DNA from 2 places in the Enterobacter oligotrophicus genome. Region 1 is predicted to be linked to the other one. Evidence: predicted binding sites of a transcription regulator. Region 1 holds the regulator's gene; the other holds the start of a gene.
What was found. Region 1 encodes Fur, which represses iron uptake genes when iron is present. Its sites were predicted from a motif close to ATAATAATGAGAACNACTATCAA; they were not measured.
Positions count from the first base shown of each region.

Region 2: fes (enterochelin esterase) is a predicted target of Fur. The motif match lies at 6,496-6,518, and genes of this name have one in related genera.

Region 1 covers NZ_AP019007.1:3,842,702-3,858,455, reverse strand. The annotation lists gene speFL (leader peptide SpeFL) at 1-30, shown strand, start outside; gene speF (ornithine decarboxylase SpeF) at 287-2,485, shown strand; gene potE (putrescine-ornithine antiporter) at 2,482-3,795, shown strand; gene pgm (phosphoglucomutase (alpha-D-glucose-1,6-bisphosphate-dependent)) at 3,886-5,526, opposite strand; gene seqA (replication initiation negative regulator SeqA) at 5,551-6,099, opposite strand; gene ybfF (esterase) at 6,283-7,056, shown strand; gene ybfE (LexA regulated protein) at 7,185-7,472, shown strand; gene fldA (flavodoxin FldA) at 7,628-8,158, shown strand; gene fur (ferric iron uptake transcriptional regulator) at 8,448-8,894, shown strand; gene chiQ (ChiQ/YbfN family lipoprotein) at 9,052-9,378, opposite strand; gene chiP (chitoporin ChiP) at 9,426-10,823, opposite strand; gene glnS (glutamine--tRNA ligase) at 11,271-12,938, opposite strand; gene nagE (N-acetylglucosamine-specific PTS transporter subunit IIBC) at 13,108-15,129, opposite strand; gene nagB (glucosamine-6-phosphate deaminase) at 15,457-15,754, shown strand, end outside.
Region 2 covers NZ_AP019007.1:3,736,961-3,752,714, forward strand. The annotation lists gene sitA (iron/manganese ABC transporter substrate-binding protein SitA) at 1-862, shown strand, start outside; gene sitB (iron/manganese ABC transporter ATP-binding protein SitB) at 866-1,687, shown strand; gene sitC (iron/manganese ABC transporter permease subunit SitC) at 1,684-2,541, shown strand; gene EoCCA6_RS17890 (metal ABC transporter permease) at 2,538-3,377, shown strand; gene entD (enterobactin synthase subunit EntD) at 3,364-4,014, opposite strand; gene EoCCA6_RS17900 (TonB-dependent siderophore receptor) at 4,069-6,321, opposite strand; gene fes (enterochelin esterase) at 6,573-7,772, shown strand; gene EoCCA6_RS17910 (MbtH family protein) at 7,783-7,995, shown strand; gene entF (enterobactin non-ribosomal peptide synthetase EntF) at 7,992-11,849, shown strand; gene fepC (iron-enterobactin ABC transporter ATP-binding protein) at 11,930-12,724, opposite strand; gene fepG (iron-enterobactin ABC transporter permease) at 12,721-13,710, opposite strand; gene fepD (Fe(3+)-siderophore ABC transporter permease) at 13,710-14,714, opposite strand; gene entS (enterobactin transporter EntS) at 14,826-15,754, shown strand, end outside.

The sequences.
Region 1 (15,754 bases):
TTTGACTTTCATCTCTTCAACGCCCGGTAGTCCTTCGACTTCTGGCGCATCTGCTTACAGGTCATCCTGAAACGTTTTATTTTACAGGCAATTGCCTGTGAACTCGTGCGCTCATTTCTCTTGATCCAGACTTATCTGTAACCGGGCGGACTGGATTTTACTCTGCAAATGCCATTCTCTGATTTTCGGATCAGCGGCCACGCTTTGCTTTTTTCCCGGTAAAAATATCGATTTCTTTTTTACGAGAAATCGAGGGACTCATATTGCCTTAAATAAAGAGATAAAGATGAAAAATTTAAAAATTGCCGCCAGTCGTGCCTGCCCTGATTGCTTTACCACGCATCGTGAAATGGTGGATCTCAGCGCAACAGATTATATTGATGTTGCCGCCGTAGTGCTGGCGGTCAGCGATATTTCCCATGGTGCGATAGACGAAATTGAAGCAACCGGATTCGATATTCCTGTTTTTATTGCCACACATAAAGAAGAAATTGTCCCGGCAGAGTACCTGTCGCGTATTCATGGCGTTTTTGAGTGTTCTGACACCAGCAACGATTTCTATGGACGCCAGCTGGAAGCGGCAGCGCTGAAGTATGAAACCCAGCTTCGCCCGCCGTTCTTTCGCGCCCTGGTCGACTACGTTAAACAGGGCAACAGCGCGTTTGACTGCCCTGGGCATCAGGGGGGCCAGTTCTTCCGCCGTCATCCTGCCGGTAACCAGTTCGTCGATTTCTTTGGCGAAACGCTTTTCCGCTCTGACCTGTGTAACGCCGATGTGGCAATGGGTGATTTGCTGATTCACGAAGGCGCACCGTGCATCGCGCAGCAGCATGCGGCGAAAGTTTTTAATGCCGATAAAACTTACTTTGTGCTGAACGGGACGTCATCCTCCAACAAAGTGGTACTCAATGCCCTGCTGACGCCCGGTGACCTGGTGCTGTTCGATCGCAACAACCATAAATCCAACCACCACGGCGCACTGCTGCAGGCGGGCGCAACGCCCGTCTATCTGGAAACCGCGCGCAACCCGTATGGCTTTATCGGCGGGATCGACGCCCACTGCTTTGAAGAGAGCTACCTGCGCGAGCTGGTGTCAGAAGTCGCGCCAGGGCGCGCACGCGATGAACGTCCGTTCCGTCTGGCGGTGATCCAGCTTGGCACCTACGATGGCACAATCTATAACGCCCGTCAGGTGGTGGATAAGATTGGTCATCTGTGTGATTACATCCTGTTTGACTCCGCCTGGGTGGGTTACGAGCAATTTATCCCGATGATGGCCGATTGCTCGCCGCTGTTGCTGGAGCTGAACGAGAACGATCCGGGCATTCTGGTCACGCAATCTGTGCATAAACAGCAGGCCGGTTTCTCACAAACCTCGCAGATCCACAAAAAAGACAGCCATATCAAAGGCCAGCAGCGCTATGTCCCCCACAAGCGTCTCAACAACGCCTTTATGATGCACGCCTCTACCAGCCCGTTCTATCCGCTGTTTGCCGCCCTGGACATCAACGCCCGTATGCATGAAGGCCAGAGCGGGCGCAACATGTGGATGGATTGTGTTGTCACGGGCATTGAGGCGCGCAAGCTGATCCTGCAGAACTGCCAGTTTATCCGTCCGTTTGTGCCGGAGACGGTAGATGGCCGGGCGTGGGAAAGCTGGGACACGGCGGAGATTGCAACCGATCTGCGCTTCTTCCACTTTGTGCCGGGTGAACGCTGGCACGCTTTTGAAGGCTACGCCGAGCACCAGTATTTTATCGACCCGTGCAAGCTGCTGCTGACCACGCCGGGCATTAACGCCCGTACCGGTGAGTATGAAGATTTCGGCGTGCCCGCCACCATCCTCGCCAACTTCCTGCGTGAAAACGGCATTGTACCGGAGAAATGCGATCTCAACTCCATCCTGTTCCTGCTCACGCCTGCAGAGGATATGGGCAAGCTGCAGCAGCTGGTTGCCCAACTGGTGCGCTTCGAAAAATTGCTCCAGAGCGATGTGCCGCTGAAAGACGTTCTGCCTTCTCTCTACAAACAGCATCCGGAACGTTATGCCGATTACACCCTGCGCCAGATTTGCCAGGAGATGCATGACCTGTATGCCCGCAACAACGTTAAACAGCTGCAGAAAGAGATGTTCCGTAAGTCTCATTTCCCACGCGTGGTGATGAGTCCGCAGGAGGCGAACTATGCCTATCTGCGTGGCGAAGTGGAGCTGGTTTCACTGCGAGATGCAGAAGGCAGAATTGCCGCCGAAGGCGCGCTTCCTTACCCACCGGGTGTGCTGTGTGTAGTTCCTGGTGAAGTCTGGGGCGGTTCAGTATTGCGCTACTTTGCGGCGCTGGAAGAAGGCATCAACCTGCTGCCGGGATTTGCACCGGAACTGCAGGGGGTCTACGTCGAAGAGTGCGACGGTCGCAAACAGGTTCGCTGCTACGTCATTAAGCAACCCGCCGCTCAGCCATCGCTGCTGAAAGGAGAAAAATTATGAGCAAATCTAATAAGATGGGCGTAGTGCAACTGACCATCCTCACCATGGTGAACATGATGGGGTCCGGGATCATTATGCTGCCCACCAAGCTGGCTGAAGTCGGAACGATTTCGATTATCTCCTGGCTGGTGACCGCCGTGGGCTCAATGGCGCTGGCATGGGCTTTCGCCAAATGCGGAATGTTCAGCCGCAAGTCCGGCGGGATGGGTGGCTATGCGGAGTATGCGTTCGGTAAGTCCGGCAACTTTATGGCCAACTATACCTACGGCGTGTCACTGCTGATCGCCAACGTGGCGATTGCCATTTCAGCGGTCGGTTACGGTACGGAACTGTTTGGTGCGACGCTCAGCCCGGTACAAATTGGGCTGGCGACCATTGGCGTGCTGTGGATTTGCACCGTCGCCAACTTTGGCGGGGCGCGCATCACCGGGCAGATCAGCAGCATTACCGTCTGGGGCGTGATTATCCCGGTCGTGGGGTTGTGCATCATCGGCTGGTTCTGGTTTAGCCCGACGCTGTATGCAAACTCCTGGAACCCACACCATGTGCCGTTCTTCACGGCGGTAGGCTCGTCCATCGCCATGACGCTGTGGGCTTTCCTCGGCCTGGAATCGGCCTGTGCAAACGCAGAAGTGGTGGAGAACCCGGAGAAGAACGTACCGATCGCGGTACTCGGCGGAACGCTGGGGGCGGCGGTGATCTATATCGTCTCGACCAACGTGATTGCGGGAATTGTGCCAAACATGGATCTTGCTAACTCCACCGCACCGTTCGGGCTGGCGTTTGCGCAGATGTTCACCCCGGAAGTCGGGAAAGTGATCATGGGGCTAATGGTGATGTCCTGCTGCGGCTCACTTCTCGGCTGGCAGTTCACCATTGCTCAGGTGTTTAAATCCTCGGCTGACGAAGGCTATTTCCCGAAAATCTTCTCCCGCGTGACCAAAGCGGATGCACCGGTGCAGGGGATGCTGGCGATTGTCATCTTCCAGAGTGGTTTGTCGCTGATGACCATCAGCCCGTCGCTGAACAGTCAGTTCAACGTGCTCGTTAATCTGGCGGTGGTGACCAATATCATTCCGTACATTTTGTCGATGGCGGCGCTGGTGATCATTCAGAAGGTGGCGAAGGTCGATCCACGCAAAGCGCGGGCGGCAAATATCGTGGCGCTGATTGGGGCAATTTACAGCTTCTACGCGCTCTACTCTTCCGGCCAGGAAGCGATGCTCTATGGCGCGATGGTGACCTTTATGGGCTGGACGCTGTACGGGCTGGTGTCACCGAGGTTTGAGTTGAAGAATAAACATAGTTAAAAAAAAGCCCGGTGGCGCTAGCGCTTACCGGGCCTGTGCGCGTTGTTGTAGGCCGGGCAAACGCAGTGCCGCCCGGCACACAAACCGCACTTATGCGTTTTTCAGCACTTCACTCACGATCTCTACCGCTTCTTTCTCAATCAGCTTACGATGCTCGTCGCCGAGGAAACTTTCACAGTAGATTTTGTACGCATCTTCCGTACCGGATGGACGCGCGGCGAACCAGCCGTTTTCGGTCATCACCTTCAGACCACCGATAGACGCGCCGTTACCCGGTGCAGCCGTCAGACGCGCGGTGATCGGGTCGCCTGCCAGTGTACTTGCGCTCACCATCTCCGGAGAGAGTTTGGACAACGCCGCCTTCTGCGCAGAGGTCGCGCCAGCCTGAATACGGTTATAGCTTGGTGCGCCAAAACGTGCGGCCAGCTCGTTGTAATGTTCCTGTGGATTTTTACCCGTGACTGCGGTGATTTCCGCCGCCAGCAGGCACATGATGATGCCGTCTTTATCGGTTGACCACGGTGTACCATCGAAACGCAGGAAGGATGCCCCCGCGCTCTCTTCACCGCCGAAGCCAAAGCTGCCATCGTGCAGCCCATCAACAAACCATTTGAAGCCGACCGGTACTTCCACCAGCTTACGCCCCAGCGCGTCAACTACGCGGTCAATCATCGCCGAGGAAACCAGCGTCTTACCGACAGCGACCTCTTTGCCCCACTGTGGGCGGTGCTGGAACAGGTAGTTGATGGCAACGGCCAGATAGTGGTTAGGGTTCATCAGGCCCGCAGGCGTGACGATACCGTGACGGTCATAATCCGGGTCGTTAGCAAACGCCAGATCGAATTTGTCGCGCAGCGCCAGCAGGCCCGCCATTGCGCACTCAGAGGAGCAGTCCATACGGATCGCGCCGTCTTTGTCCAGGTGCATAAAGCGGAAGGTCTGATCGACGTGATCGTTCACGATGGTCAGATCCAGTTTGTAATGCTCGGCGATGCGTTTCCAGTATTCAATACCGGAGCCGCCCAGCGGATCAACACCCAGCTTCAGACCGGCTTTCTGGATCGCCGCCATATCGACGATATCCGCCAGCCCTTCCACGAAAGGTTGCACCAGATCCTGCTCTTTTACATGACCAGAAGCCATGGCAGCATCCAGAGAAATGCGTTTGACGCCTTTCAGTCCATCCGCCAGCAGGGCGTTTGCGCGGTCTTCCACCACTTTCGTGACGTTCGTATCCGCCGGACCACCGTTCGGTGGATTGTATTTGATACCACCGTCATCTGGCGGGTTGTGGGACGGCGTAATAACGATGCCGTCGGCCAGCGGTCCGCCTTTTTTGTTGTGCACCAGAATCGCATTCGAGACCGCAGGCGTCGGGGTAAAACCGTTATTTTCCTGAACAATCACGTCGACACCGTTTGCGGCCAGCACTTCCAGCACAGAAATAAATGCAGGCTCTGACAGCGCGTGAGTATCTTTCCCTACATAGCACGGACCGGTAATACCATTTTTCGCGCGCTCTTCCGCGATGGCCTGAGCAATGGCCAGAATATGCGGTTCGTTAAAGCTGTGGCGAGCTGAGCCGCCACGGTGGCCAGATGTACCAAACTTCACTGCGTGTTCTGCGTTGCCCACGACCGGTTTCAGCACGTAATACTGTGCGGTCAGTTGAGCGACGTTAATCAAATCGCTTTGTTGTGCAGGTTGGCCTGCACGGCTGTGATTTGCCATTGCCTGGTCCTTCTGATGCAAGGGTTAAATTGTACCGCAAACCTTTTCAATCAATTCCGCCGGGAACTGCATGGACTGCATGATGTGTTCAACCATGCTGCACTTGCGGCCCGTGTTGGTATTGGTGATGACCCAGTACGGCGTGCCGGGAACATGTTTAGGTTTGGTTTGATTGCCATTTTGCAGCAGCGTTTGCTCGTCGCCCGCGAAATAAACGCGAGTACGACCATGCAGCGACTCGGTCGCTTCAGCAAACGCGTTGTTATCCAGTGAATAGAGTGTAGACAGCACCAGCATAAAGCGGTTAACCGCCTTTTTCTGCTCTGCATATTCGTCAGACAGCAACAGCTCGCGCATCGCGCGCACTTTATCTTTTGCTGGCGTCACGGCAGGTTTTGCCTGTGCAACAACGCTCGGCTGAGACACGACATCTTTTGTGGCTGGAGTAGCAGGCTGTGAAGCGGCGGAAATTTTAAGCATGCGCCGTAAAATGTCGGACGCGCTCTCCCCGATATGCCGCGTCTGGCTGGCGATATACTGATAGAGTTCGTCATCAACTTCGATTGTTTTCATCTTAATCCAGTGCGATATCTTATCTGAATACAAGTCGTTGGGATTATAAGGTCAAATCCCAACAGCGGATAGCGTCAAACCAGGTTGGCGGCAAAAGTCAGATTAAACTGGATTCTTGCAGCCGGGCGGCAGAATGGTCAACATGATACCCTAACCTGACATACGTAAAAAAAGAACTTTGCCATGAAATTGAATTCCCGAGCGCAATCTGCACAATCGCCGAACAATAATTCTCCCGTCGTCCTGGTTCACGGGCTTTTTGGCAGCCTGGATAACCTGGGCGTCCTGGCACGCGATTTAGTTACCGACCACGATATTTTGCAGGTCGATATGCGAAATCACGGTCTTTCCGGGCGTTCAGAGGAGATGACCTACGCAGCGATGGCGCAGGATCTGCTCGATACGCTGGATGACCACAACCTGCAGAAGGTGACGCTGATTGGGCATTCAATGGGTGGCAAAGCGGTCATGGCGTTAACCGCGCTGGCACCGGAACGAATAACTGGCCTGGTCGTCATAGATGTTGCGCCTGTGAATTACGACGTGCGTCGCCACGACGAAATTTTTGCCGCGATCAATGCGGTAACCGACGCCGGTGTCTCTACTCGCCAGCAGGCTGCGGCCATTATGCGCGAGCATCTGGATGAAGAAGGTGTGGTTCAGTTCCTGCTGAAATCATTTGTTGAGGGGCAATGGCGTTTTAACGTACCAGTGCTGTGGGACCAGTACAATAATATCGTGGGCTGGGAAACTGTCCCCGCCTGGCCGCACCCTACCCTCTTTATCCGTGGCGGTAACTCTCCTTACGTCACCGACGCGTACCGCGACACGCTGCTGGCACAATTCCCACAGGCTCGCGCCCATGTGATTGCCAGTGCCGGACACTGGGTTCATGCCGAAAAACCTGACGCCGTATTGCGTGCTATCCGCCGCTATCTTACTGATACGGAAAATTGATTAAAAAGAGAGCGACTGGAAGGCTACGGGCTTCCAGTCGTTGGCGTGCCGTTTTCCGTGATGTATGATGGCGCGCTTATCGCCTGGGCATTAGCAGGGCGGCTTGTTTTCCCCGAAGTCTCAGAATCATGGCCAAAGAACAAACGGACCGCACGACACTAGATCTGTTCGCGAATGAGCGTCGACCGGGACGACCCAAGACGAATCCGCTTTCGCGCGATGAACAGCTGCGTATTAATAAACGCAATCAGCTTAAACGCGATAAAAATCGTGGGCTTAAGCGTGTCGAACTGAAGCTCAACGCCGATGCCGTCGATGCGCTTAATGCGCTGGCGAACGCCCGTGACATCAGCCGCAGCGAGCTGATTGAAGAGATGTTAATTGCTCAACTTGAGATGATGCACAGCAAGGCATAAGTCTGAAAATCCCCTTTATCACCCTTTTCATGTAGCACAGAGTGCAGTCCTGCGCGATAGCTGTTTCCGCAGGGTTGCCAGTTCTGCTATTATTGCCCTTATCCGTGGACAAATTGCGCCACCATACCATTAAGTTTCAAGAGGTTATTTTACTCATGGCAATTATCGGCATTTTCTTCGGCAGTGATACCGGCAATACCGAAAATATCGCAAAAAACATTCAAAAACAGCTCGGTAAAGACGTTGCCGATGTGCATGACATCGCCAAGAGCAGCAAAGAAGATCTCGAGGGCTATGACATCCTGCTGCTGGGTATCCCGACCTGGTATTACGGTGAAGCGCAGTGTGACTGGGACGATTTCTTCCCAACCCTGGAAGAAGTGGATTTCAACGGCAAACTGGTTGCCCTGTTCGGCTGTGGCGATCAGGAAGACTACGCTGAGTATTTCTGTGACGCGCTGGGCACTATCCGCGACATCATTGAACCACGCGGTGCGGCTATTGTGGGTCACTGGCCAACGGCAGGCTATCACTTTGAAGCCTCTAAAGGCCTGGCAGACGACGATCACTTCGTTGGCCTGGCTATTGACGAGGACCGCCAGCCAGAACTGACGGCTGAGCGTGTTGAGAAATGGGTTAAGCAGGTCCGCGAAGAACTGAATCTGGACGACATTCTTAACGCCTGATTTCTCTGCGGCGCGACTCCGGTTGCGCCCGTTTCCAGGTAAAACCGATTAAATTAATTGCTACAAACTTTTAACTTTTTCGCTCAGACCTGTACAATATCCCCCGGTAAAAAGTGGGTGCCATCGAACAAGTTTGTTGGTGATACCACGTTTTTATAAGCATACTTTGCTTGAGACTTGCAGTTTTCATTTAGCCATGGCAGTTCTATAATGAGACGCATCATCCCAAGTGCATTTTCTGTCACTTCTTCTTTAGAAGTGAATCGTTTAGCAACAGGACAGATTCCGCATGACTGACAACAATACCGCATTAAAGAAGGCTGGCCTGAAAGTTACGCTTCCTCGGTTAAAAATCCTTGAAGTGCTTCAGGGGCCAGACAATCACCATGTCAGTGCGGAAGACCTTTACAAGCGTCTTATCGACATGGGTGAAGAGATTGGGCTGGCAACCGTTTATCGCGTGCTGAACCAGTTCGATGACGCGGGCATTGTCACCCGTCATAATTTCGAAGGCGGTAAATCTGTTTTCGAACTGACCCAGCAGCACCACCACGATCACCTGATCTGCCTCGATTGCGGCAAGGTCATTGAATTTAGCGATGATTCTATCGAAGCGCGCCAGCGTGAAATTGCCGCTCGTCATGGCATTCGCCTGACCAACCACAGCCTGTACCTGTATGGTCACTGTGCAGAAGGCGATTGCCGCGAAGATGAACATGCGCACGATGCGAAATAAAGTAGTGTTTATACTCTGAGCCAGCCGAAAGGTTGGCTTTTTTTTGCCTGTTTTATGGCAATAAAAAGCCCGGTGGCGCTGCGCTTACCGGGCCTACGGGCTGTGACACCTTTGCAGGTCCCGTAAGCGCAGCGCCACCGGGCGTAAAAACGGCTTATTAGTTGTTGTTGCTGCGGATCTCCTGCCAGATTTTATCGCAACGCTTCGCCACTTCCTGATCGTTACCCGTTTTACGTGCCTGAATACAGGCCTGGTAATCCATCACGCGAATGTTTTCCTGCGTCGCAAACTGTTCATGCGCTTTCTCTTTCTTAAGCACATTCAGCACGCTCTGGCAGGCTTCGATTTTATCCGGCGATCCCTCAGCGGTATTGATACAGGCGCTATACGCTTCTTTAAGACGCGAATCCTCTTTCGGTGCCTGAGGCTGAGCGCATGCCGCCAGCCCTGATGCCAGCAACGCGACGACGATAATTTTTTTCATCATGTTCAGTCTCCATCCCGGCGGGACTCAGCCCGCCGGAGCGTTCATCAGAAGATAGTGAATGGCGCGATAACCATAAATTTCACGTCACGTTCATCCTGGAAGATGTTGCCGTAACCGCCCGCATAGCTTGGGATATCAGAATGGTTGTCGTACTGCGTGAAGTGCAGTTTGAACATGGTGCCTTTCGCACGCCCCTCCTGCAGGGTATAGATGGCATCCAGACTGTAGGAGGACTCTTTCAGACGGTAGTTTGGATCGTAGTACGCATCCGGTGTTGCCATATCCGCAGGCTTCGCGTCCCAGGCGTAAGCGTAAGAGGCACCCACTGCCCAGCCTGGCAGGTTCCAGTTTTTCAGGTCATACATCGCGCCGAAGAAGACCGCTTTTTCGCCGTCGGCGTTGAAGTCGGAGCGGTTATCCCACCAGATATCCAGACGAGCGTTAGAGGAGGCGTAGGTTGGGGTCATACGCTGCAGGAAGTAGCCCTGCTGCCCTTCTGCTTTCACCCATGTCCCTTCCAGACGTAAATCAACCTGGCCGACCTTATAGCCGAAAGTCAGCGCCTGCAGCCATGCGGTGCCGTCGTAAATATCATTGACGGTGCCGTTGCTGGCTTTATCACGCGTACCGTAGAACTGATAGCTGGTGCTCAGCGGGCTACCCGCGATATCAAATTTGTAGCTGGCTTTGGCAAAATATTGATCGATATAGCCTTCAGCCTGACCGAATGCAGCTTCAAGTACCAGATCGTTCTTGAAATCATACTTCGCGCCCAGCGAGTGGAGATATTCCACTTTGGTCTTTTTATCGTTCTGGTAGAACTTGTCCATTTCGATGTGCCACGGTGCTTTGTACTCGTTGGTCCACATATAGGAGAAGCTCAACGCACCCGCATCGCCGTAATCAAAATTAGCGCCAGCTTCAGCACCCTGATAGGTCCCTGGCATAAAGCTCCAGTGCGGGGCTAACAGTGTCTGACCAGTTGGCTGAATATAACCACCACGCGCCCATACCGGGCCATATTTGAATTTCGCTGCTGCCTTATACAGGCTGATACCGCTTTTATCCCCGGACCAGTCTTCATCATAGGCTTTGTTGCTGGAGGAGAATGCAATTTCGTTCGGGTGACCGCTGTCGCCGTTTTCGGCCATTTCAATGGCGGTGAATGCAGCAATATCCAGACCGAACATATCCGCCGCATAACCCGACTGGAAATCCAGGTTGGCGTTCCAGGTGGAGTGAGAAAGGTTGGTTTTGTATTTGTCTTCAGTGACGTCTTTACGGTCACGTTCACGCTGCCAGTAATAGATCCCGCCCGTAAGGGTAGAATCTTCGATAAAACCTGCTGCTTTTGCCTCTGGTGCAACCACCAGGCCCGACATTGCTGTCACACCGGCGATAGCCAGCGCCAGCGCACTACGTTTGCCACTGAACGTACGCATAGATTATTCCTCTTTGACGAATTAAAACGCCTAAAACGGCGGAAATATAAAAGACCTGATGGTCAGGGGCAGTTATAAATACCCTCGAATTAACTACCGTCTTTAGGTTATTTTTCGCGACGCGAATTATCAACGCTTTTCAGTGGGCAAAAGTCAGGATTATGACGAAGTGCACATAATTCGTAGTGCTTTGTAACATTTATCAGAAAGCGAGGATTGGCGGGGGGAAAACAATATATTTCAGTGAGTAACGCCTGAAGTAAGCCCGTATTGTTGAGCCTTAAGCATTTTCGCAAAAATAAAAACTTTTTTTAAAAAAATAAGTAGCACCACATTGACCAGATATTTTGACCTGCAATATTTATGTACGGCTTTAACAGCATGATCGTTAAATAAAAAAACGCCGCGATAAGCGGCGTTTGTTTCTCATTGACCACGGCTGCGATATTATTCGCCAATCTTCGCCCAGGTATCACGCAGGCCGACGGTACGGTTAAATACCGGTTTCTCAGCGGTGCTGTGACGGCTGTCCAGGCAGAAGTAACCTTCGCGTTCAAACTGGAACGCTTTACCGGCTTCGGCCGCTTTCAGGGACGGTTCCGCATAACCCTGTTTGATCACCAGTGATTCCGGATTGATGGTCGCCAGGAAGTCTTCCGCAGCACCAGGGTTAGGCACGCTGAACAGACGATCGTACAGACGAATCTCAACTGGCAGCGCATGCGTCGCGCTTACCCAGTGGATAACGCCTTTCACTTTACGGCCATCGGCGGGATCTTTGCTCAACGTGTCGGCATCGTAAGTACAGAAGATGGTAGTGATATTCCCTTCTGCATCTTTCTCCACGCGCTCGGCTTTGATCACGTAGGCGTTACGCAGACGCACTTCTTTGCCCAGCACCAGACGCTTGTACTGTTTGTTCGCTTCTTCGCGGAAGTCAGCACGATCGATCCAGATCTCACCGCTGAACGGCACATCGCGCGTTCCCATCTCTGGCTTGCTCGGATGGTTAGGCATGGAAACCAGCTCGCTCTCACCCTGCGGGTAGTTTTCGATAACCAGTTTCACCGGGTCGATAACGGCCATTGCACGCGGCGCGTTTTCGTTCAGGTCTTCACGAATGCAGGACTCCAGAGACGCGATCTCAATGGTGTTGTCCTGTTTGGTGACGCCGATACGCTTGCAGAACTCACGAATAGAGGCAGAGGTATAACCACGGCGACGCAGACCGGAGATGGTCGGCATACGTGGGTCGTCCCAGCCTTCAACGTGCTTGTCGGTCACCAGCAGGTTCAGCTTACGCTTGGACATCACGGTGTATTCCAGATTCAGACGAGAGAACTCGTACTGACGCGGATGCACAGGAATGGTGATGTTATCCAGCACCCAGTCGTACAGACGACGGTTGTCCTGGAACTCCAGCGTACACAGGGAGTGCGTAATGCCCTCCAGCGCATCGCTGATGCAGTGGGTGAAGTCGTACATCGGGTAGATGCACCACTTGTTCCCGGTCTGGTGGTGTTCTGCAAACTTAATGCGGTACAGCACCGGATCGCGCATCACGATAAACGGAGACGCCATGTCGATTTTGGCACGCAGGCACGCTTTGCCTTCTTCGAAGCCACCGGCACGCATTTTTTCAAACAGCGCCAGGTTCTCTTCCACGCTGCGATCGCGGTACGGGCTGTTTTTACCCGGCGCGGTCAGTGAACCACGGTATTCGCGGATCTCATCTGCAGAGAGTTCGTCGACATACGCCAGACCTTTGTTGATCAGTTCAACCGCGTAGGCATACAGCTGATCAAAATAGTCAGAGGAGTAGCAGATATCACCAGACCAGTTGAAGCCCAGCCATTGCACGTCATTCTTGATGGACTCAACGTATTCGATGTCTTCTTTTACTGGGTTGGTGTCATCGAAACGCAGGTTGCACTGGCCCTGGTAGTCTTGCGCAATACCAAAGTTCAGGCAGATCGATTTTGCGTGCCCGATATGCAGGTAGCCATTCGGCTCCGGCGGGAAACGCGTATGCACTGTGGTGTGCTTACCACTGGCCAGATCTTCATCGATGATCTGACGAATAAAGTTACTCGGGCGGGCTTCTGCCTCACTCATCGTGGATTCCTCAAAGCGTAAACAACGTATAACGGCATATGATCTTATAAGCCGGACGTAGTGACAACCCTTAAAACGGCTCTTGAGAAAATAATGGGGGCATTTGCTGCAAAAAAAAGCGGCGGAGGATCTCCCCCGCCGCTTAAGGCATGACTCTACTCAGGAGCGATTACTTGCCTTTAATCTCATACAGTGGCGTTTGACCCGCAACCACCTCGCCTTTCGCCTGAATCACCAGGCCGCTGAAGTCGTCGATGTTGCTGCATACCACCGGGCTAATCATGGAGCGCGCGTTGGCGTTCAGGAAGTCCAGATCCATTTCCAGAATCGGCTGGCCTGCGACCACTTCCGCGCCCTCTTCCACCAGGCGGGTAAAGCCCTGACCGTTCAGTGCCACGGTATCAATGCCCATGTGGACAACGATCTCCGCGCCTTTTTCAGTTTCGAGGCAGAACGCGTGGTTGGTGTTGAAGATTTTCACGATAGTCCCGGCTGCCGGGGACACCACGGTTTTATCCGTTGGTTTCACAGCCACACCGTCACCCACCGCTTTGCTGGCAAACGCTTCGTCAGGCACCTGTTCGATGGCAACCACCTCACCGGTAACTGGAGAAACCAGCGCGGCGATGGTCGTTGCATTTGGCACAGCCTGTGGTTTTGCCGCAGTTGGTGCAGCAGCAGGCGCTGCAGACGCTTCCGCAGCGGCTACCGGGCCGGTGGTTTTCATGGCGTTAGCAATTTTTTCTGCCACAAAGCCCACGATAATCTGCACGCTGGTTTTGTTCAGACGGATAACACCAGATGCGCCCAGACGTTTTGCCAGTGCTTCGTTCACCAGGGAAGAGTCTTTCACGTTCAGACGCAGACGGGTGATACAGGCATCAATACCGGTCAGGTTGTCAGAACCGCCTACCGCAGCAATGTACTGACGCGCCAGACCTGCTACGTCCTGGTCTTTATCCACGCTCACATTCACGTCCTGACCATCCGCTTCGCTACCGGCTACAGCCAGCTCACGGCCCGGCGTCATCAGGTTGAATTTGGTGATGGTGAAACGGAACACAACATAGTAAATAACGAAGAACACCAGACCTTGTGGGATCAGCATCCACCAGTGCGTTGCCAGCGGGTTACGGGAAGAAAGCACCATATCCACCAGACCCGCGCTGAAGCCGAAGCCCGCAATCCACTGCATGCTTGCGGCGATGAACACGGAGATACCGGTCAGCACGGCGTGGATCACATACAGAACCGGAGCAACGAACATGAAGGAGAATTCCAGCGGCTCGGTGATCCCGGTAAAGAAGGCGGCAAATGCACCGGCCATCATGATACCCAGCACTTTTGCTTTGTTCTCAGGACGCGCACAGTGGTAGATAGCCAGCGCTGCACCCGGCAGGCCGAACATCATGATTGGGAAGAAGCCCGCCTGGTAACGGCCCGTGATACCGACAACCGCTTTACCGGCTTCGATGGACTGAGCGCCACCCAGGAAGTTAGGAATATCGTTAATACCGGCAACGTCGAACCAGAATACGGAGTTCAGCGCATGGTGCAGACCAACCGGGATCAGCAGACGGTTGAAGAACGCGTACACGCCCGCACCGACAGAACCCAGTTTCTGGATGTGTTCACCAAAGTTCACCAGACCGTCGAAGATCACCGGCCAGATGTACATCAGGATGAACGCAACGAAGATCATCACGAAAGAGGTCAGAATCGGCACCAGACGGCGACCGCTGAAGAACGACAGCGCTTTAGGCAGCTCGACACTGCTGAAGCGGTTGTACAATTCCGCAGAGATAATACCGACGAGGATACCCACGAACTGGTTGCTGATCTTACCGAACGCGGCCGGAACCTGGTCCGCCGGGATCTTCTGGATCATGGAAACCGCAGCCGGAGAACAGAGCGTGGTCAACACCAGGAAGCCCACGAAGCCTGTCAGCGCCGCAGCACCGTCTTTATCTTTGGACATACCATAAGCCACACCAATGGCAAACAGTACAGACATGTTGTCGATGATGGCAGAACCGGACTTAATGAAGAACGCCGCTAATGCATTGTCCCCACCCCAGCCAACCGGGTCAATCCAGTAACCGACACCCATTAATATCGCTGCCGCTGGCAGCGTGGCGACCGGCACCATAAGCGCGCGGCCAACCTTTTGTAAATAACCTAGAATACTCACTTTCTTCCCCCTATGAGACCCCATTTAAGGCACATTCTCAGCTGTGTTTTTATTGTGTCACTAACCTATAGATACGGTTGATGATTCACTGGCATTGTGAGTGTGTGAAAAATTAATTCGTATCGCAAATTAAACGCGTACTTTTTGTGATTTTTGTCACCAAATATCGTTAATAACCCTCCCTTTCACTGGCTAACAGCGAAAACTTATTTTATCATTCAAAAAATCAAGACGGATTGATCCGGCCTGAAAGTTTCCAGGTTACGCTTAAGTATCAGGTTCCGCTGTCATCCGCCCACACTTTTACTTTAACTCTTGAGGTGAACAATGAGACTGATTCCCCTGGCAACTGCTGAACAAGTCGGTAAATGGGCCGCTCGCCATATCGTTAACCGCATTAATGCGTTCAAACCGACTGCAGATCGCCCTTTCGTACTGGGTCTTCCAACCGGTGGTACGCCACTGACAGCTTACAAAGCTCTGGTTGAAATGCACAAAGCGGGCCAGGTTAGCTTCAAACATGTTGTGACGTTCAACATGGACGAATATGTTGGCCTGCCAAAGGAACATCCTGAAAGCTACCACAGCTTTATGCACCGCAATTTCTTTGATCACGTTGATATCC
Region 2 (15,754 bases), 110 kb from region 1:
GACCGTCACTACCACGGGCGCGCTGGCGGCTGAAAAATTCCAGGTCATAACCACCTTTACCGTCATTGCCGATATGGCGAAAAACGTGGCGGGAGATGCCGCAGACGTCACTTCTATCACCAAGCCCGGTGCGGAAATTCATGAGTATCAACCGACGCCAGGCGATATCAAACGTGCGCAGAAGGCGCAGCTGATTCTGGCTAACGGCATGAATCTGGAACTGTGGTTCCAGCGTTTTTATCAGCATCTCAACGGCGTGCCGGAAGTGATTGTCACGAAAGGCATCACGCCGATGGGGATCACCGAGGGGCCGTATAACGGCAAGCCCAACCCACATGCATGGATGTCGCCGGACAATGCGCTGATCTACGTCGATAACATTCGCGACGCGCTGGTGAAGTACGATCCGGCAAACGCGCAGACCTACCAGCGCAACGCGGAGATCTACAAGCAGAAAATCACCGGGACGCTTGAGCCGCTGCGCAAGCAGGTGGCGGAGATCCCGGAGAACAAGCGCTGGATGGTGACCAGTGAAGGCGCGTTCTCCTACCTCGCGCGGGATTTAGGGCTGAAAGAGCTTTATCTGTGGCCGATCAATGCCGATCAGCAGGGTACGCCTCAGCAGGTGCGCAAAGTGATCGACCAGGTGAAAAAGCACCAGATCCCGGCGGTGTTCAGTGAAAGCACCGTTTCCGATAAACCGGCGCGTCAGGTCGCACGCGAAACGGATACCCACTATGGCGGCGTGCTCTACGTTGACTCACTCAGCGCGGAGAACGGGCCAGTGCCAACCTATATCGATCTGCTTAAAGTCACCACCGGTACGCTGGTGCAAGGCATTCGTGACGGTATGAAGGAGTAAAACATGCAAGAGGGGATTGTCGTTTCAGATGTGACGGTGACGTACCGAAACGGCCACACGGCGCTCCACGATGCCACGTTTAGCATACCGGGCGGCTCAATTGCCGCACTGGTGGGCGTAAACGGATCGGGTAAATCTACGCTCTTTAAAGCGGTGATGGGCTTTGTGCGCGTAGCCAGCGGTTCAATTGCGATTCTGGGCATGCCCACCCATCGCGCGCTGCGCCAGAATTTGGTGGCATATGTTCCGCAGTCGGAAGAGGTGGACTGGTCGTTTCCGGTGCTGGTGGAAGATGTGGTCATGATGGGGCGCTACGGTCATATGGGGTTTCTGCGTCGTCCCAAAGAGCACGATCGCCGCATCGTCACCGAAGCCCTGAGGCGCGTCGATATGCTGGAGCTTCGCCACCGGCAAATTGGCGAGCTGTCCGGCGGGCAGAAGAAGCGCGTTTTTCTCGCGCGCGCCATCGCTCAGCAGGGGCAGGTGATCCTCCTTGATGAACCCTTTACCGGCGTGGATGTGAAAACCGAGGCCAAAATTATCAGCCTGCTGCGCGAACTGCGTGACGAGGGTAAGACGATGCTGGTCTCGACGCATAACCTGGGTTCGGTGACCGAATTCTGCGATTACACGGTGATGGTCAAAGGCACCGTGCTGGCGAGCGGGCCGACGGAGACCACCTTTACCGCAGAAAATCTTGAGCGCGCCTTCAGCGGCGTGCTGCGACACGTGGTACTCAGCGGTTCAGAAGAGCGCATTATCACCGACGACGAGCGTCCGTTTGTCGCGCATCGTCTGCCTGCGGGTGAGGGGAGGGCACAATGACCGCGCTGCTTGAACCGTTTGGTTATACCTACATGCTCAACGCCATGTGGGTCTCCGCCATGGTGGGCGGTTTGTGCGCCTTTCTCTCCTGCTACCTGATGCTCAAAGGCTGGTCACTGATTGGCGATGCGCTATCGCATTCGATTGTCCCTGGCGTGGCGGGCGCGTATATGCTCGGGCTGCCATTCTCGCTGGGCGCATTTTTATCGGGCGGGCTGGCGGCAGGCAGCATGTTGTTTCTCAACCAGCGCAGCCGACTGAAACAGGATGCGATCATCGGGCTGATCTTCTCCTCCTTTTTCGGGATTGGCCTGTTCATGGTGTCGCTTAACCCGACCTCTGTGAACATTCAGACCATTGTGTTGGGCAATATCCTGGCCATCGCGCCGGAGGATATCGTGCAACTGACGATCATCGGTGTGGTGTCGATCCTCATCCTGCTGGTGAAATGGAAAGATCTGATGGTGACCTTCTTTGATGAAAACCACGCGCGGGCGATTGGGTTGCGTCCGGCGCGTCTGAAAATTATGTTTTTCACGCTACTGGCGGTCTCCACGGTGGCCGCGCTACAAACTGTCGGCGCTTTCCTCGTCATCTGCCTGGTGGTCACGCCGGGCGCAACCGCCTGGCTGCTGACCGATCGCTTCCCCCGACTGCTGATGATTGCGGTAGCGATTGGCAGCATCACCAGTTTTCTTGGCGCGTGGTGCAGCTATTATCTGGACGGTGCAACAGGCGGGATTATCGTGGTGGCACAAACCCTGCTGTTTCTGCTGGCCTTTGTCTTTGCGCCTGTGCATGGCCTTCTGGCAAGCCGACGCCGTGCGCGCCAGGCACCGGAGGGCGAAATATGATTACGCTGCTGCTTGAACCGTTCAGCTTTACCTTCATGAACAACGCACTGGTGATTGCCCTGCTGGTGGCAATTCCCTGCGCGCTGCTCTCGGTTTTTCTGGTGCTAAAAGGCTGGGCGTTGATGGGCGATGCCATGAGCCACGCGGTATTCCCCGGCGTGGTACTCGCCTGGATGGCGGGATTGCCGCTGGCGCTCGGCGCATTCGTGGCCGGGCTGTTCTGCGCCATTGCCACGGGGTATCTCAAAGATAACAGCAGAATTAAGCAGGATACCGTTATGGGTATCGTCTTTTCCGGCATGTTCGCCGCCGGGTTGATTCTCTACATCGCCGTTAAACCTGAAGTGCATCTCGACCATATTTTGTTCGGCGATATGCTGGGGATTAACGGAATGGATATCCTGCAAAGTGGCCTCGTTGCTGCGCTGATTGTCGCCATTATTGGCCTGAAATGGCGCGATTTTCTGCTGTTTTGTTTTGATTACCAGCAGGCGCAGGTGAGCGGTTTACGCACACGCTGGCTGCATTACGGGCTGCTGTGCATGGTTTCGCTCACGATTGTGGCAACGCTAAAAGCAGTGGGGATTATTCTGTCGATATCGCTGCTGATTGCTCCCGGTGCCGTTGCGGTGCTGGTGACCCGGCGCTTTCACGTCGCGCTGCTGGTCGCAACCGTGATTTCGGTGGTGGTATCGCTGAGCGGCGTTTACCTCTCGTTTTACCTCGACAGCGCCCCCGCGCCGACAATAGTGGTGCTGTTTGCCCTGGTGTTTGTCATGACTTTCACGGTCACGAGCATGAAGGCGAAGCGGCAGGAAAGCGTCACAGCAGGGTGATAACGTTGTCACCCATGCGTTTCCAGTGCAGGGTAAACGCTGCGCCCTCCTGAAACCCTGCCAGCGGGCGAGTCAGCGCCAGCGTCAGGTGTTCAGCATCGAGCGCGATGACGCGAGCGCTGTCAAACCCCATCATGGCATTCACCCAGGGGAACAGCGCCTTAAAGAGACTCTCTTTGGCGCTGAAGGTCAGCGTCAGGGCGACGGTAAACGGCAGCGCGTTGTCACGCAGGCGCGATGCTTCCTCCGGGCTGACAATCCCCGCGTGAATCTCTTCGGCTTCCTCTGCGGGTAAAATCGTCTCGCAGTCGATACCGACAGGTTGCCGCGCACGATTTATCACCACAGCCAGCGCGCAGCCGGACGTATGCGTAATGCTCCCGGCGATGCCAGCAGGCCACAAGGGTTCGCCGCTGCCGCCAATGGCTGGCACGGCAGAAATACCGTGCTCCTGCAAGGCATGCGCTGCGGCAAGGCGTCCGGCAAGATGCTCCGCCTGGCGTTTAGGTGCCGCGTGGGCGAGCGTGGTGTGATGAGGTAACCAGAGCAGGTCTGCGTGGGTGAAGGTTGCGGGATCAAATTCAATTCGATGGAGACGATAACCCGCAAGGGTGATAAGGCTGTGAGTGGTATGCATCGTATCCTCTGATAAGAAAAAAGCCCCCTTCGCGGGAAGAGGGCTTACAGTCTATCAGAAGTGCGTATTCACGCTCATGTACCAGGTACGACCCGGCTCGTTGTAGGTGTAGGCACCTGCACCGTACATATACGCGCCAGTAGCGGTGTTCCCCGTCGTCTGGGCATTACCTGCACGCCACTGACGTTTATCGAAGACGTTATCAATCCCGCCAGTCAGGCTGACGTTTTTGGTTACGTCCCAGGTCGCGCTCAGGCCAACGATGCTGTACGGGCTGACTTCGTCTTTCTCAGAGCCCGTAACCGGCTGACCTTTGTAGTTATATTTCTTCGGCTGCTGCTTGCCGTACCAGGTGAAGGTGGACTGCAGCGACACATCCTGATGGACCTGCCAGCTCACAGTTGAGTTCAGCGTGTACTCCGGAATGATCGACAGACGATCGCCCGTCTCCTTGTTCTTACTCTGCAGCATGTAGGTGATGTTGTTGGTCCAGTTGATCGTGTCGCTGACCGGCACATTCAGGGAACCTTCAAGACCTTCCACCACCGCTTTTGGCACGTTTTCCCACTGATAAATATCGGTGGTGACTTTACTGGTGGAGGTCTGGCCGATTGGCGCATAGCCCGCTTCAATCTTGTCGCGGTAGTCGTTGCGGAACCAGGTCACACCCGCCAGCCAGCCGTCGTGTTTCCACTCCAGGCCAATCTCTTTGTTGATGCTGGTTTCGGCTTTCAGATCATCGTTACCCATCATGTAGCAGCCCACGCCGTCTGAACTGGCGTAGCAACCCTGGCCTTTGCTGTACAGCAGATAGTTCGGGTTGGTCTGATACAGGCTTGGTGCTTTGTACGCGCGCGCGATACCCATCTTCAGGGTGAAGTCATCGCCCAGACCTTGCGACAGGTTCAGGGACGGGCTCCAGTTGTTGCCCACGATGGTGTGGTGGTCAAAACGCAGCGCCGGCGTCAACATGGTGCTGTCGGTCAGCTCCATGTTGTTCTCAGCGAACAGAGAGAAGATCTCCGCCGATGAGTACGGGCTACGATCGTCGCTCATGCCAGGGATCGTCCCCCCTTGCTGAGGCTGGGTGTTGGAGGTGGAATCCTTCATGCGCTGCTGGTTCCACTCAGTACCCAGCGTCAGGTTCTGGTTAACCAGGAAATCAATCGGCAGGTTGATCTCGCTGTGCAGCATCACGTCAGCCAGATCGGTATCGGTGAATTTATCGCTGTTGAACAGCCCTTCCAGGCCGCCCGCCAGTCCTTCACCCAGACGGGAGTTACGGGTGTGTTCGTACTGTGCCCAGTTGCTGGTGGTAATGCCGTTATCCCAGCCGCCGTTCCAGGTTACCGCGAAGTTCTGACGATAGATACGGTTGGTCTCTTTACCGTAGTTTTTCTTCACCAGACCGTTGGTGCTGTTATCGTTGTTGGTGTTCTGCGTATCGCCCGCGTAGAGGTTGTTCTGGCGGCTGTAACCCGCTTCAAACTCCAGAGACTGCATCGGCGCGAAGTCCCAGCGCACCACGCCGTTGATGTCTTTGTTTTCCACACCTTCACGGCCTGCTGGCAGCGTGTCGGCGTAAGTACCGGTACGCTCAGACTGGTGGCCCTGGTTGATGTCCCACGCATCGGCCTGGGTTTTGTCCAGGTTGCCGTACATGCGGAAGCTGAAGTCGCCGCCCAGCGGGCCACTCAGACTGAAGTTGGTGCGTTTAGTTGAACCTTCGTCCTTGTGTTCTGGTGCATTCAGGTAGGTGTTCCAGGAACCATGCCACTGGTCGTCGAATTTTTTGGTGATGATATTCACCACTCCACCCGCTGCACCGTTACCGTAACGGGCGGCGGCCGGGCCACGGATCACTTCGATGCGTTCGATCATCTCTGGCGGCACCCAGCCGGTATCCCCACGGGTATCACGCTCGCCGCGCCAGCCCAGGCGGATGGAGTTACGGCTGGTGACCGGTTTGCCGTCGATCAGGATCAGGGTATTTTCCGGGCCCATACCACGGATATCAATCTGTCGGTTGTTACCGCGCTGGCCGCTGGTGGAGTTACCGGTCAGGTTAACGCCCGGCATGGTACGGATGATTTCGGCAACGTCGCGCGCGGGCGGGTTCTTACGGATTTCGTCGGCGGTGATGGTTGATACACCAGGTGCCTGCAGGTTCTGTTCTGCGGCGGTGATCACCATTGTGTCTTCGTGCTGCGCGGTGGCGGCAGTCGTGTCGTCTGCCAGGGCTGGCAGCGCGACGCCGTAAATCCCTAAGTTGACCAGCAAGGCCAGGGAGTGAATCTTCTTATTCATTGTACGTCCTGCTTTTCGCGCCGCATCCCCTGGTCTCCGTTCCCGAAAGGGAGAGGAGGCGGCATGTTGTCACCCGCATGTTGCGTAAGCAGCCCTGTCCTCGAGCGCACACAACGCGTGGCATGGTTATTTTATGAGCGCGCTTCCCACAGCGCGGGCACTACGCTATTGCAAATGCAAATAGTTATCAATAATATTATCAATAATTTTTGTCTTGCAACAAAAAAAGACTCGATAAACATGAGGTTATAGTGACGGCGTTAACAACGGGAAGTGAGGCCTGGTGGCAGTCGAAACGCGGCCCGGACGTGACAGGTATTCAGGGTAACTATCGCGTGACGTTCTGGTGGCGTGACCCGGCGGGTACGCAAAACACGTCGACGGTGAAGCGCGTCTGGATCTATATCACCGGTGTGACCGATCACCATCAAAATGCCCGTCCGCAATCCCTTGAGCGTATTCCTGATACCGACGTCTGGCATTGGCAGGGCGAGTTCAGCCCCGCGTGGCGCGGAAGCTACTGTTTTATCCCTTCTGATAACGAACATGATTTTGCCGATACGGTGTTTCACGGCGAGCAACCGGACCGCATGGCGCTGCGTGAAGGCTGGCGGAAACTGCTGCCCCACGCGGTTTCCGACCCGCTGAACCCGCAGAGCTGGCGTGGCGGGCGCGGCCATGCCGTCTCGGCGCTGGAGATGCCCGGCGCACCGGTGCAGCCAGGCTGGAACCATCCCGATACACCATACAAACAGCCTGTCTGTATTGAATGGAAGAGCGAGCGTTTGCATAACCGTCGCCGCGTGTGGATTTTCACTACCGGCGAGGAAAGCCCTGAACGTCCGCTGGCCGTGTTGCTCGACGGTCAGTTCTGGGCGGAAAGCATGCCCGTCTGGCCTGCCCTGGCGTCACTGACCAGCGAAGGCAAACTGCCGTCCGCGGTTTACGTTCTGATTGACGTGATCGACACCGCACACCGCAGCCGCGAGCTGCCCTGCAATCCTGATTTCTGGCTGGCGGTGCAGGAAGAACTCCTTCCGCTAGTGAAAACCCTCGCGCCATTCAGCGACCGCGCTGACCGGACGGTCGTCGCAGGCCAGAGTTTTGGCGGGCTTTCTTCACTCTATGCTGGCCTTAACTGGCCGCAGCGTTTTGGCTGCGTGCTCAGTCAGTCCGGCTCCTACTGGTGGCCGCACCGCGGTGCACAGCAGGACGGACTACTTATCGAACAACTTAAAGCGGGTGAAAAAACCGCACGCAGGCTGCGCATCGTCCTTGAGGCGGGGCGCAATGAGCCACTTATTTTCCGCGCAAATCAGGCGATTTACGCCGAACTACACACACAGCAACCGGTTATCTGGCGTCAGGTTGACGGCGGACACGATGCGCTTTGCTGGCGCGGTGGGCTGACGCAGGGGCTGATGGCTCTCTGGCAGCCACTTATTCAATAACGGAGTCTGTATGGAATTCAGCAATCCTTTCGATAATCCGCAGGGACAGTTCGCCATTTTGCAAAACGACCAGGGGCAGTACAGCCTGTGGCCGCAGCAGTGCGAACTGCCCGCGGGCTGGCGCGTGGTGTGCGAACCGCAATCTCAGGAAGCGTGCCAGCAGTGGCTGGCGGGACACTGGCAAACGCTTGAACCGTCTTACTTTGCGGAGGAAAACGCATGAACCGTCTTCCTCTCGTCGCCGCCCAGCCGGGTATCTGGATGGCGGAACAGCTTTCCTCGCTGCCAAACGCCTGGAGCGTGGCGCACTATACCGAACTGAAAGGCGATATCGACGCGCCGCTGCTGGCAAAAGCGATTGTTGCGGGCATGATGCAGGCCGATACCCTGCGCACACGCTTTACGGAAGATAACGGCGAGGTGTGGCAGTGGGTGGACGAGTCCATCACTCTGCCGGAGCCGTCAATCGTTCGCGCCGACACACACGACGACGCCGTGGCACTGATGGAAGCCGATCTCAATCAGAACCTGCGTGTCGACAGCGGCCAGCCGCTGGCATTTCACCAGTTAATTCAGGTGGGCGAGCGTCGCTGGTACTGGTATCAGCGTTATCATCATTTACTGGTAGATGGCTTCAGTTTTCCGGCGATTACCCGCCAGATCGCTGCCATTTACAGCGCATGGAAAAAGGGTGAACCTGCACCTGAATCGCCGTTTACACCGTTTGCCGACGTGGTGGACGAGTACCAGCGCTATCGCGACAGCGAAGCGTATCAGCGCGACGGCGCATTCTGGGCAGAGCAGCGCAGGCAGCTTCCGCCACCCGTATCGCTCTCGTCCGCGCCGTTGCCAGGGCGTGCAGCAACCACCGATATCTTGCGCCTGAAAGTGACTGCCGACAGCCGCGCCTTCAGCCAGCTTGCACAGGCCGCAGGGCCGGTTCAGCGTACCGATCTGGCGCTTGCGCTGGTGGCGCTGTGGCTTGGCCGTCTTACCGGTCGGCTGGACTATGCCGCCGGGTTTATCTTTATGCGTCGCATGGGGTCAGCGGCGTTAACCGCAACCGGGCCGGTGCTCAACGTGTTGCCGCTGGCGGTGAATATCGCCCCGCAGGAGAGCCTGCCGGCGCTGGCGTTGCGTTTGTCCAGCCAGTTGAAAAAAATGCGCCGCCATCAGCGTTACGACGCTGAGCAGATCGTGCGTGACAGCGGGCGTGCCGCAGGCGATGAAGCGTTGTTCGGGCCGGTATTGAACGTCAAAGTCTTCGATTATCAGCTGGATATCGACGGTGTGGACGCCATCACCCACACGCTGGCAACGGGGCCGGTTAACGACCTTGAGCTGGCGCTGTTCCCGGACGAGCAGGGCGGTCTGAGCATTGAAATCCTTGCTAACAAACAGCGTTACGATGACGCGACGCTCACCCGCCACGTTGCGCGCCTGAACGCGATGCTGACGCAGTTTGCAGCGAACCCGGACCTGCGCTGTGGGGAGGTGGAAACCGTTTCTGAGCAGGAATACCAGCAGCTTGCCCGCATCAACGACACCGGGCTGGCGTTACCGTCCACCACGCTGGCGGAACTGGTAGCGGAACAGGCGCGCAACACGCCGGACGCCCCTGCGCTGGCCGATGCACATATCGAACTGAACTACCGCCAGATGCGTGAGCAGGTGGTCGCACTGGCAAACGTGCTGCGTGAGCGCGGCGTGAAGCCGGGCGACAGCGTGGCGGTCGCTCTGCCGCGCTCGGTGTTCCTGACGCTGGCGCTGCATGGCATCGTGGAAGCCGGGGCCGCATGGCTGCCGCTGGACACCGGTTACCCGGACGATCGTCTGCGGATGATGCTGGAAGACGCAAAACCGTCTCTGCTTATTACTACCGATGAACAGCTTCCGCGCTTTAGCGATCTGCCCGTAACGACGTTTAGTTACAACACACTATTACCTGCAACGGACGGTGAGCCGCTGCACCTGGCGAAGCCAGAGCAGACCGCGTACATCATCTTTACCTCTGGCTCGACAGGTCGTCCGAAAGGGGTGATGGTCGGGCATACCGCTATCGTTAACCGCCTGAAGTGGATGCAGGATCACTATCCGCTTGATGCGAGCGACGTGGTGGCGCAGAAAACGCCGTGCAGCTTTGACGTATCGGTATGGGAATTCTGGTGGCCGTTTATCGCCGGGGCGAAGCTGGTGATGGCCGAGCCGGACGCACACCGCGATCCGCAGGCAATGCAGAGCTTCTTTGCACAATACGGCGTCACCACCACCCACTTTGTGCCGTCAATGCTGGCAGCGTTTGTTGCCTCGCTGACGCCGGAAAATGCCGACTGCTGCAAAACGTTGAAACAAGTGTTCTGCAGTGGCGAAGCGCTCCCGACCGAACTGTGCCGTGAGTGGGAGCAACTGACCCACGCGCCGCTGCATAACCTCTATGGCCCAACGGAAGCCGCGGTAGATGTGAGCTGGTATCCGGCGTTTGGCCCGGAACTGGCGGCGGTTACAGGTAATAGCGTGCCAATTGGCTTCCCGGTGTGGAACACGGGACTGCGCATTCTGGATGCGATGATGCGACCGGTGCCGTTCGGCGTGGCGGGGGATCTCTATCTCACTGGCATTCAGCTGGCGCAGGGGTATCTGGGACGCCCGGATCTCACGGCGAGCCGCTTTATTGCCGACCCGTTCGCGCCCGGCGAGCGGATGTACCGCACCGGCGACGTTGCCCGCTGGCTGGATAACGGCGCGGTGGAGTATTTAGGCCGCAGCGACGATCAACTGAAAATTCGCGGCCAGCGCATTGAGCTGGGCGAAATCGATCGGGCGATGCTTTCGCTGCCGGATGTGGCTCAGGCCGTGGCACACGCCTGCGTGTTTAACCAGGCGGCGGCCACGGGTGGGGATGCCCGTCAACTGGTGGGATACGTTGTCTCCGAATCCGGTTTACCGCTGGATCGCGATGCGCTGCTGGCTTCCCTGAGAGCACAACTGCCGCCGCACATGGTGCCGGTGGTGCTGCTGCAAATCAGCGCACTGCCGTTAAGCGCTAACGGTAAGCTCGACCGCAAGGCGCTGCCGCTGCCGGAGCTGACCAGCAAAACCTCAGGGCGTGCGCCGGAAAGTGAAACCGAAGTAGCCGTGGCGCAGGCGTTCACCGCGTTGCTGGGCTGCGAGGTGAACGATATCGACGCCGATTTCTTTGCCCTCGGCGGACATTCGCTGCTGGCGATGCGCCTGGCCGCACAGCTCAGCCGTGCGTTTGACCGCAAAGTGACGCCGGGGCAAATTATGGTGGCGTCGACGGTCGGCAAGCTCAGCGCGTTGATGGATTCGCAGATGAGCGATGAGCAGGCACAGCGTCTGGGTTACGAGACGATCCTGCCGCTGCGCGAAAGCGACGGCCCGACGCTGTTCTGCTTCCACCCGGCATCCGGCTTTGCGTGGCAGTTTAGCGTGCTGGCGCGCTACCTCAGCCCGCGCTGGTCGATTACCGGTATTCAGTCACCGCGCCCGGCGGGGCCGATGCAGCAGTGTGCGGATCTGGATGGTGTGATCGCGCACCATCTGAATACGTTGCGCGCACAACAACCGCATGGCCCGTATTATCTGTTCGGCTATTCACTCGGCGGCACGCTGGCGCAGGGTATTGCCGCGCGTCTGCGCGAGCAGGGTGAAGCGGTGGCGTTCCTCGGCCTGCTGGATACCTGGCCGCCGGAAACGCAGAACTGGGCGGAGAAAGAGGCCAACGGCCTTGACCCGGAAGTGCTGGCCGAAATCGAACGCGAACGCCAGGCGTTTATCGCTGCGCAGCAGGGGCAGGGCTCCGGCGAGCTGTTTAACGCCATTGAAGGCAACTACGCCGACGCGGTGCGGTTACTTACCACGGCGCACAGCTCACGCTTCGACGGCAAAGCAACGCTGTTTGTCGCCGAGCGCACGCGAACGATGGACCCGCAGCAGGCCTGGGCTCCGTGGGTGGGGGAGCTGGAGGTTTACAGCCAGGATTGCGCCCACGTGGATATTATCTCGCCGCAGGCGTTTGAGAAGATAGGGCCGGTGTTGAAGGGGATTTTGGGATAGTGAAAATGCCCGGTGGCGCTGCGCTTACCGGGCCTACACGTCGAACGTAGGCCGGGTAAGGCGAAGCCGCCACCCGGCAATTACCGCCGACCCAACGGCACCACCAGCGGCGTACCCGCCACCGGATCGTCAATAATCATGCAGCGCATACCGTAGATCCGCTCGATCAACTCCGGCGTCACAATCGCTTTCGGCGCGCCCTGCGCCACAATCTCACCGTCCCGCAGTGCAATCAGATGCGTGGCGTAGCGGCAGGCCTGATTCAAATCATGCAGCACCGCCGCCAGCGTATACCCCTGCGTGCGGTTCAGTTCGCTCAGCAGCTCCAGCAGGTCAATCTGGTGGCTGATATCCAGCCAGGTTGTCGGCTCATCCAGCAGCATGATGGAGGTTTCCTGCGCCAGCACCATCGCGATCCACGCCCGCTGGCGCTGCCCGCCGGAGAGGGTGTCCACGCTTTGCTGTGCGAGATCGGTAATGCCCGTCGCCTGCATCGCCCGATTCACCGCCTCGTCGTCCTCTTTGCGCCAGCGGGTAAACAGCGGCTGGTGCGGGTAGCGCCCGCGCGAGACCAGCTCCTGCACCGTAATATCGCCCGGCGTGGTGGCATTTTGCGCCAGCAGCCCAATGCGGCGTGCCACCTCTTTGCTGGCGAAGCGCTGGATCTGCTCGCCGTCGAGATACACGCAACCCTCAACCGGCGTCATCAGACGGCTGAGGGTGCGCAGCAGGGTCGATTTGCCGCAACCGTTCGGGCCGATAATCGCCGTAAAGTGACCATCCGGGATTGCCACGCTTAAATCGCGGGCAATGATTTTTTTGCCATAGCCGAGGGTTAAGTTTTCGCCGCGCAAGCGGGATGCTGTGTCTGTCATTTCTTGCGTGACTCCTGAACGAGCAACACGATGAGGTAAATCCCGCCGAGGCTGACGGTCACCACGCCCACCGGAAGTTGATAAGGCATAAACAGCTGCTGGGCGCAGAGATCGGCGGCCAGCAACAACAACGCACCGCACAGCGCCGCCTGGGTTAAGCCCCAGCGTGCCGTGCCGCTGAGACGCCGCGCAATGTGCGGTGCCACCAGCGCGATAAATGAGATCGGCCCGGCAATGGCGGTAGCGGCGGCTGTCAGTAATACCGCCACCAGCATCAACATCAGGCGCGAGCGCTCAACGCCGACGCCCAGCGCACAGGCGCTGTCATCACCCATTTCCAGCAGGCGCATGCGGCGCACCAGCAGCAGCGCGCCAACAAACATCAGTAAAATGAGCGGGGCAGCAGGCCAGGTTTTGCCCCACGTCAGGCCGTTCAGTGAACCGGCATACCACAGCCCGGCGGAGAGCGCAGTTTCAAGCGAGGCCTGCAGTAACAGCCAGGTGTTAAAGGCCATCAGCATGGCGCGCACGCCGATACCGATGATGATCAGGCGGAAGGTGTCGATACCGTTGCGCCAGGCCAGCAGCCAGATAATCAACGAAGTTAAAATGCCGCCAGTCATTGCCGTAAAGGTAATTGCCGTCAGGTGCTGACCGAACAGCACCATCGCCACCAGTACGCCGCTCCAGGCCCCCGTGTTGAGGCCCATCACGTCCGGGCTGCCGAGCGGGTTGCGCATCAGCGACTGGAAAATCGCACCGCTGACACCCAGCGCCGCACCGACCAGAATCGCCATCGCCACACGCGGCAGCCGCCATTCCGTCACCACCAGGGTGATATTGCGCGGCGCGCTGCCGAGCAGGGCATTAAAGACCTGGGCAAAATCGAGCGTTACCGCGCCGCTGCGCAGGCTCCAGACCGCCAGCAGCACAATGGCGGCAATCAGCAGGGACACGCTGGTCACTAAACGACGGGACGGGGCCATCATGCGCCACCTCCGCGTTTACGCCGCACCAGGAAGATCAGCACCGGCGCGCCAATAAAGGCGCTCACCACCGACACGCGCAGTTCACCGGGCACCAAAAGACGGCCCAGCACATCGGCAAACAGCAGCAGGGCAGGTGTTGCCAGCAGCGTGACGGGCAATGACCAGCGGTGATCGGCCCCTACCAGCCAGCGCGCCATATGCGGCATCATCAGGCCGATAAAGGCAATCGGGCCGACCACCGCCGTCGCGCTACCGCACAGGACGGTGATCGCGAGAAGACCCATCAACTGCGTGCGTGCCACGCGGTTGCCGAGCGCGGTAGCGGTGTCGCTGCCGAGGCTCAGGCTGTTCAGCGCGCGGCTTAAAAACAGCACCACGACGGCGGCGATAATCACCGGAACAATAACCACTTTTAAGGTTTCGAGTGTGCGGATATCCAGCGAACCGGCCTGCCAGAAGCGCAACTGATCGTAGACATCCGGGTTAAGCAGAGCGATGCCGTTCGATAATCCTTCCAGCACCGCCGCGAGCGCAACACCTGCAAGCGTCAGACGTACCGGGCTGAGCTGTCCACCGCCCTGGCTGCCGGTAAAGGCCACCACCAGCGACGCCGCCAGCGCGCCGCAAAAGGCCATCACCAGTTGTTCAGACGGAGAGGTGAAACCAAACAGTGCCGCGCCGAGCACAATGGCGAAACTGGCACCAGAGTTCACGCCGAGAATGCCAGGGTCCGCCAGCGGGTTGCGGGTGAGGGTTTGCATCAGGGCACCGGCAAGCCCGAGCGCACCACCGGCCAGCAGGCCAGCAAGGGTTCGCGGCAGACGAGCATCCAGCACGATGATGCAGTCGGCACTCTGGCAGGTACCGGAGAGCGCATCGACAATAACGGATGCGGGCAGCGGTTTCGCGCCGACCAGCAGGCTGAGTGCAATCGCAAGGATCAACAGTAGCAACAACACGGGTACGGCAATGGCACGCACCGTGGAGGAGGAAAACGACATAGCAACATCCATGATGTGATAATGATATTAATTATCGTTATCTATCTTATTTGGCTATGTTAGCATGTGCGCCCATGAAATTGGTAGATCGTTAGACCTCAAGGCCTTGTCATGAATCAAAAATCCTGGCTGCTCAACCTCAGCCTGTTGAAAACGCACCCGGCGTTTCGAGCGGTTTTTATCGCTCGTTTTATCTCCATTTTATCCCTCGGTCTGCTTGGCGTTGCCGTACCGGTGCAGATCCAGACCATGACCCACTCCAGCTGGCTGGTGGGCTTGTCCGTCACCCTGACCGGCGGGGCGATGTTTGTCGGGCTGATGGTGGGCGGCGTGCTGGCAGACCGATACGAGCGTAAAAAGCTGATCCTGCTGGCGCGTGGCACCTGCGGCGTGGGTTTTGTCGGGCTGTGTCTGAACGCGATGCTGCCGGAGCCATCATTAATTGCGATTTATGCCCTGGGGCTGTGGGACGGCTTTTTTGCTTCACTCGGTGTGACGGCGTTGCTGGCAGCCACACCTGCGCTGGTCGGGCGTGAAAACCTGATGCAGGCAGGGGCGATTACCATGCTTACCGTCCGTCTGGGCTCGGTGATTTCACCGATGGTTGGCGGCCTGCTGCTGGCGACCGGCAACGTGGCGTGGAACTACGGCCTGGCGGCGGCGGGGACCTTTATCACCACCTTAACGCTGCTGCGTCTGCCGCTGCTTCCACCGCCCCCGCAGCCGCGTGAGCATCCGCTCAAGTCGCTGATGGCCGCCATTCGTTTTCTGTTCAGCAATCCACTGATTGGCGGTATTGCGCTGCTCGGCGGTCTGTTGACCATGGCGAGCGCCGTGCGCGTGCTTTACCCGGCGCTGGCGGGGGAGTGGCAGATGAGCGCTTCAGAGATTGGCGTGCTGTATGCTGCCATTCCGCTTGGCGCGGCGTGCGGAGCGCTGACCAGCGGCAACCTGGCGCAGAGCGCTCGTCCTGGCCTTATCATGCTGGTAGCGACGCTGGCCTCGTTTATCGCCATTGGGTTCTTCAGCCTGATGCCTGT